2 regions of the Streptomyces sp. NPDC059828 genome follow, and region 1 is predicted to be linked to the other one. Evidence: riboswitches for the same ligand, from Rfam matches in the RefSeq annotation. Region 1 holds a riboswitch; the other holds the start of a gene.
The links. A riboswitch is a leader RNA that binds a small molecule or an ion and turns the genes downstream of it on or off. The one in region 1 is predicted to bind guanidine.
Positions count from the first base shown of each region.

Region 1 (3,331 bases):
GACGGACGGCGATCGCCCTCGGCGTCCCGCCCGGCACCCCCGACCTGACGGCATATCCGTCCATCGCGCTCGGCGTGGCGACCCCGAGCGTCCTCGAGCTGGCGGAGGCGTACGCGACCCTCGCCAACCACGGGAGGCACGGCACGTACTCACTGGTCGAGAGCATCTCCAGGAGCGGCGAGGAAATCGAGCTGCCGGACAGGGAGACCGAACAGGCCATCAGCCGGGAGGCCGCCGACACGACCACGCTGATGCTCCGGAGCGTGGTGGAGGAGGGCACGGGCGCCGCGGCGCAGCAGGCGGGGCGGCCCTCCGCCGGGAAGACGGGCACGGCGGAGGACGACAAGGCGGCGTGGTTCGCCGGCTACACACCCGAGCTGGCGACGGTCGTCGCCGTGATGGGCCAGGACCCGGACACCGGGGTGCACAAGCCGCTGTACGGGGCTCTGGGGTACGCCAGGATCAGCGGCGGCGGGCCCCCGGCCCGGATCTGGGCGCAGTACACGGCGGACGCGCTGAAGGGTAGGCGGGTCACCGACTTCGACCTGCTGCTCGACGAGGAAGCGGAGGAGGAACTGACACCGGAGGGGCCCTGGTCTCTCGACGACGAGCCTTCCGGACGTGAGCGGTTCGACGAGGGAGACCGGCGCGAAGGCGACAGCCGGGACGAAGACGACACCGAAGACGACATCGTCCCGATGGCACCACCGGCCCCGGGCCGCGCCACGAACCACCCATCCGCGGAAACGGGCCGCGCACCGCGCCGGCCCGCCCCGGGGCATACGGCTCCGAGCCGAGGCCTCCCGGCACAGGGGCGCACCGACGGCCCCTGGACGGGCCTCCCCGCGCTGCCCCCCGGACGGTGACGGGGGCAATCCGTACCTCACAAACAGCGCCGTCGCCCGCGAGCCAGGCCGGATTTCTCCACCACGTCCTGACACCACGGGTCTGACACCACGGGTCTGACACCACGGCCTAATGCCCCGAGGTCGCCTTCAGACCCACCACGGCCACCAGAAGCAGCACGACGAAGAAGATCCGGGCGGCGGTCGCCGGCTCCCCCAGCACGACCATGCCGAACACCGCCGCACCGGCCGCACCGATGCCGACCCAGACGCCGTACGCCGTACCGATCGGCAGCGTTCTCGCGGCACAGGACAGGAGGAGCATGCTCGCGACGATCCCGGCAGCGGTGAGGACACTGGGCCACAGCCGGGTGAATCCATCGGTGTACTTCATACCGATCGACCAGCCGACCTCGAGCAGACCGGCGAGCAGCAGCAGGACCCAGGCCATGACGGGCACCTCCGAGACGAAGCGGAAACGGGGTGCGTCGTCTTTGCCAGCCCGGTACGGCGCGTCTCGTCGGGTACGGACCACCGTAGCAACGCCGAGGAGGGCCCGGTGACCATGGTCACCGGGCCCTCCCGGGCATATCGTCGCCGGAGATGCCGGCGCTACAGATACAGCCCCGTCGAGTCCACGCCGCCCTCGAACCGGTCGGCCGCCACCGCGTGCAGATCACGCTCACGCATGAGGATGTACGCGACCCCGCGCACCTCCACCTCGGCCCGGTCCTCCGGGTCGTACAGCACCCGGTCACCCGGCTCCACCGTGCGGACGTTCTGCCCGACCGCGACCACCTCGGCCCAGGACAGCCGACGGCCGACGGCGGCGGTGGCCGGAATGAGAATGCCGCCCCCGGAACGCCGCTCCCCCTCCGGGGCGTCGGACCGGACCAGCACCCGGTCGTGCAGCATCTTGATCGGCAGCTTGTCGTGCGTGTTCTCGCTCACAAGCACGAACCTACCTGCCCAGGCCCGCCCCGCACCTCGCCGGGGTCACAGCCGGTCACACCTTCCGCTTCCTGGTGGACAGCGCCAGCAGACCGACGACCCCCACGACGGCGAGGGCCACCGGCACCACCCGCTCGAGCCGGGGCGCGCCGTCGTGATGCACAAAGCGCGCCCTCACATCCGTGAGCAGCCGGTTCGCGGCGACGAACGCCCGCCCGGCCGTGTGGTCGACGGTCGCGGCGACCCTGGCCTTCGCATCCCCGATGATCGTCTTCGGGTGCACCCGTACACCGATCTCATCAAGTGTCTCGGCCAGCAGGTCTCGGCGGCGGACGATATCCGCCTCGATCTGCGCAGGGGTCCTGGAATCCGACACTGCGCCGCCTCCGTGGTCGTATCCGTATGTCTTCGTCAAGTGCTACGTCATCGACAGTCTGTCAGCTCGACGCACGCCACACCCCATGGCACCCCTATTACGCTCGGTGCCGTACGCCTGTCCCCTCTGAGGAGAACCGAGAATGAGCGAGCGACTCCAGCCCGGCGACACCGCCCCGGACTTCACCCTGCCCGACGCGGACGGCAACGAGGTCTCGCTCGCCGCCCACAAGGGCCGCAAGGTCATCGTCTACTTCTACCCCGCCGCCCTGACCCCGGGCTGCACCAAGCAGGCCTGCGAATTCACCGACAACCTGGACCTCCTCGCGGGCGCCGGCTACGACGTCATCGGCGTCTCCCCGGACAAGCCGGAGAAGCTCGCCAAGTTCCGCGAGAAGGAGAGCCTGAAGGTCACGCTGGTCGGGGACCCGTCGAAGTCCGTCATGGAGGCCTACGGCGCCTTCGGCGAGAAGAAGCTCTACGGCAAGACGGTGACCGGGGTGATCCGCTCGACGATCGTCGTGGACGAGGACGGCAAGGTGGAACGGGCGCTGTACAACGTCAAGGCCACGGGGCATGTCGCCAAGATCATCAAGGATCTGGGCATCTGAAGTCCTCCCGGGGATGGTCACGCCCCGCGGGGGCGTGACCATCCGACAACCGGTTCGTTACTCCGTGCGAGGCCACGAACACGCAGCCGGAACGGAGGGGCGATGCCGGTCAGTCCGTACACGCGCGAGCGCCTGGCGGAGGCGGCACGGTCGTCGAGGACGCTGTCCGAGGCGCTGACGAGGCTGGGGGTCGATCCGAAGGGCGCGTCGCGACGCTACATACATGACCGAATGAAGCGGCTGGACGTGGACACCTCCCATTTCGAGCGCGAGGGGACGCGGTGGACGAGGGACGTGCTCGAACCTGTGGTTGCCGCCTCGACAAGCGTCACTGAGGTACTGCGACGCCTGGGCGTCGAGGTCGTCGGCGGTCACCACACGCACATCAGCCGACGCATCGCGAGGTACGCCATCTCCACGTCGCACTTCGCCCCACCGCCCCGAGCTGGGCAGCGGCTCCGCCGGAGCCCGCAGGAACTGCTGGTCGAGCAGGAACCCTCACGTGCACGCCGGATCCCTGGCGATCGCCTCAAGCGGGCGCTGATGGCC
Region 1 covers NZ_JBHWIW010000021.1:43,997-47,327, reverse strand. The annotation lists gene ACFV6V_RS15225 (transglycosylase domain-containing protein) at 1-866, shown strand, start outside; gene ACFV6V_RS15220 (DMT family transporter) at 976-1,296, opposite strand; guanidine-III (ykkC-III) riboswitch at 1,328-1,389, opposite strand; gene ACFV6V_RS15215 (co-chaperone GroES) at 1,458-1,796, opposite strand; gene ACFV6V_RS15210 (DUF3618 domain-containing protein) at 1,852-2,172, opposite strand; gene bcp (thioredoxin-dependent thiol peroxidase) at 2,315-2,782, shown strand; gene ACFV6V_RS15200 (HNH endonuclease signature motif containing protein) at 2,885-3,331, shown strand, end outside.

Region 2 (3,331 bases), on a different contig from region 1:
ACGGGCGGCTCCAGGAAGTCCCAGCAGCCCACGGGGTCCTTGCGCACGGCGGTCCCGGACACCGGGAAGACCGTGCGGGCGGGGTCGACACAGACGGCCTCGGCCCGGAAGCGGCGGGCGAGTTCGGTGCCGTAGGGCTCCGAGGTGAAGACGGCGTCCACCCGCCGGGGTACTGCGGCGCGGAAGACCGCCATGTGGGCGTCCCAGACGGCAGGGTCGGTGAGGTCGACGGGGATGTCGTCCACGGCCCCCACGACGTCGGCGTCCGGATGCACCTCCCGCATCCATGCCACGCGGTCCTCGAGCGGTATCGACTCGACGGACGCGGCGCAGACCAGCACGGTGAGCCGCTCGCAGCGGTCGCGAGCCGTGCGCACCAGATGGTGGTGCCCGGCGTGCGGCGGATAGAACTTGCCGAGCACAAGCCCGTGTCCGTGGCGCTTCATGCCGCCGTCGCCTCCATCGGGCGCGGCGCCTGCGCCGCCATCTGCTCCCGCGACCAGGAGCGCAGACCGTTGACGCACAGGGCCAGGAACCCGGCGTAGAGCAGCGCGGTGAGATAGAGCTCCTTGTACGCGTACAGAGGCACGTAGACGACATCCGCGGCGATCCAGAGCCACCAGGACTCCAGCCGCTTGCGGCACTGGCCGTAGGTCGCCATGAGGGAGAGCGCGGTGGTCAGGGCGTCCCAGAAGGGGACGGTCGAGTCGGTGACGTGGTCCAGCAGCAGTGTGAAGCCGAGAGTGCCCACCACCCCCGCCGCGAGCAGCCATGTCCACTCGGCACGCGTGGTGCGTCGTACCGGGAGGGCGTCGGAGCCTGGTCCACCCCCGTGGGCCCAGGTCCACCAGCCGTATGCGGCGAGGGTGATGAAGACGACCTGGAGCGCCGCATCGGCGTACAGGCCTGCCTGCGTGAACAGCAGGATGAACAGCGCGTTGTTGGCGATGCCGATCGGCCAGTTGGCGATGTGCTGCCGGGCGACCAGCCACACACAGAGCGCGCCGCTTCCGAAACCGAGCACCTCGGTCCAGCTGACCGGGGTGCCGAGCAGCGTGAACAGCGGTCGCTGCAACGGTTCGAGCACATCTGCCAGGTCCACGACCATCCCCCTTAAGAGTCATCCTGACTATAAAGCGGGAGGGGTGGCTGGGCAAGCACGATGCGGACCCGGCAACCCGTCCCTGGGCCTGCTTCGAGGCCGCGACGGGCGCCTGATCGGCCCGATGGTGCGTGTTAACCTCGCCGTGGAGGCTCATATGTGTCTGCCCCGGACGAGATGTGCGCCGTACCCGGCCCGCCAAGACGACGCACTCAAGGGATCGCCATGGGTGCCCACACCTCTCTGATCGACTTCACCGGAGCGACTCCCAGGCCTCGTGCGCTGGATGTGCGTTGGATCCACGGCTCGCCGTCGGCCAAGCACAACACCGACCCGGACATCCAGGTCCACGCCTATGACGAGCACACCTTCGTCCTCCGGCAGAACATGGCGATCGACTACGAAGCGCCTTTCCTGTTCCTGCTGTTCGGCAACGCCCGGGTGCTGCTGATCGACACCGGAGCCACCGCTTCCGCCGAGTTCTTCCCCCTGCGCCCGGTGGTCGACGAGCTCATTGAGACCTGGCTGGCCCGTCACCCCCGTGAGGGGTACGAGCTGCTGGTGCTGCACACCCATCCGCACGGTGACCACATCGCGGGCGACGGCCAGTTCGCCGATCGTCCCGGCACCACGGTGGTCGGCGCGGATCCGGTCACCGCCTGGCCGTACTTCGGATTCGCCGAACGCCCCGATGCCGTGGCGGAGGTCGACCTCGGGGGGCGGGTGCTGGAGTGTCTGGCCACCCCGGGTCACCACGAGGCGGCGGTCACGTTCTACGACCCGTGGGCCGGGTTCCTCCTCACCGGCGACACGGTCTACCCGGGTCGGCTCTACATCAAGGACTGGCAGGCGTTCACCCGGACGATCGATCGCTTGATCGACTTCTGCGACCACCGGACGGTCACCCACGTACTCGGCTGCCACATCGAGATGACCCGGCAACCGGGCGTGGACTACCCGATCCGCACCGTGTACCAGCCCGACGAGCCCCCACTGCAGATGACCACCGGCCACCTGCGCGACATCCGCGCAGCGCTGGAGGAGTGCGGCGGCCGGCCCGGCCGCCGTGCCTTCCCGCTCTTCGTGCTGTGCCCCAGCGAATGAGTGGCACGAACAGGCCGGGTCCCGTCGCTCGGGGCGTGCGTCCACGCCTCCGTCGGCGCCGTACCGCTCCGTGAACGGCGTCAGTACGCTGTGCCCGGCCCGGGAGCGCCGGGGCGAACCCCGGGACGGGAGTCACCAGGCATGGACAAGCCGCTGCTGCACCACCGGTATCCGCGGCTCGCCGCCTCCCTCCCCCATGTGCCGCTCGGCGATGGGCCGACGCCCGTACGCGAACTGACCGGGCTCGCCCGCGGTGTGACGCTGTGGTGCAAGGACGAGAGCGGATACGGCTCGGGCGGATGGGGCGGCAACAAGGTCCGCAAGCTGGAGTGGATCCTTCCCGATGTACGCCGCCGGGGCGCGCGCACCATCCTCACGGTGGGCGGGCTCGGCACGAACTGGGGCCTGGCGACCGCCCTCTACGCCCGGGAGCAGGGCCTGGACACCGCACTGGCCCTGATCGACCAGCCGGTCGACGACCATGTGCGGGAGCAGTTGCGGCGGCTTCGGCGGTCGGGCGCCGCCCTGCACTTCACCCACACCAAGGCGCGCACCGTCGCGGCGGCCCCCTGGCTCTTCCTGCGCCATGCGCGCGGCGGACGACTGCCGTACTTCCTGCCCGCGGGCGGCTCGGCCCCGGTCGGCACCCTCGGCTATGCCGAGGCCGCGTTCGAGCTCGCGGCACAGGTGGCCGCCGGGGACCTCCCCGAGCCGTCCCATGTCGTCACCGCCGTCGGCTCGGGCGGCACCGCAGCCGGACTGGCACTGGGTCTTCGGCTCGCGGGCCTTGAGCGCACCCGGGTCGTGGGCGTGGTCGTCAACGACACCCTGCGCCTCGACGCACCAGCCATCGCCGCCCTGGCCCAGCGGACCGGACGACTGCTGCGGGAGCGCGGCGCGGACCTTCCGGCGACCGGGATCACCCCGGACGACGTGACCATGGTGCGGGACTGGCTGGGCCCCGGCTACGGCCACAGCACTCCGGAAGCCCTCGGCGCGCTGCGCCTCGCCGCCGAGAGCGAGAGCCGGCTCGGGCTCGAACCCGTCTACACGGCGAAGGCTCTGGCCGCGCTGATCGCCATGGCGGAAGAAGGCCGCCTCGGCAGCGGGCCGGTGCTCTTCCTC
Region 2 covers NZ_JBHWIW010000038.1:37,189-40,519, forward strand. The annotation lists gene ACFV6V_RS22130 (AAA family ATPase) at 1-446, opposite strand, end outside; gene pnuC (nicotinamide riboside transporter PnuC) at 443-1,102, opposite strand; guanidine-III (ykkC-III) riboswitch at 1,248-1,315, shown strand; gene ACFV6V_RS22140 (MBL fold metallo-hydrolase) at 1,328-2,206, shown strand; gene ACFV6V_RS22145 (1-aminocyclopropane-1-carboxylate deaminase/D-cysteine desulfhydrase) at 2,348-3,331, shown strand, end outside.
Region 2: another riboswitch for guanidine. It lies ahead of ACFV6V_RS22140 (MBL fold metallo-hydrolase); the one in region 1 lies ahead of ACFV6V_RS15220 (DMT family transporter).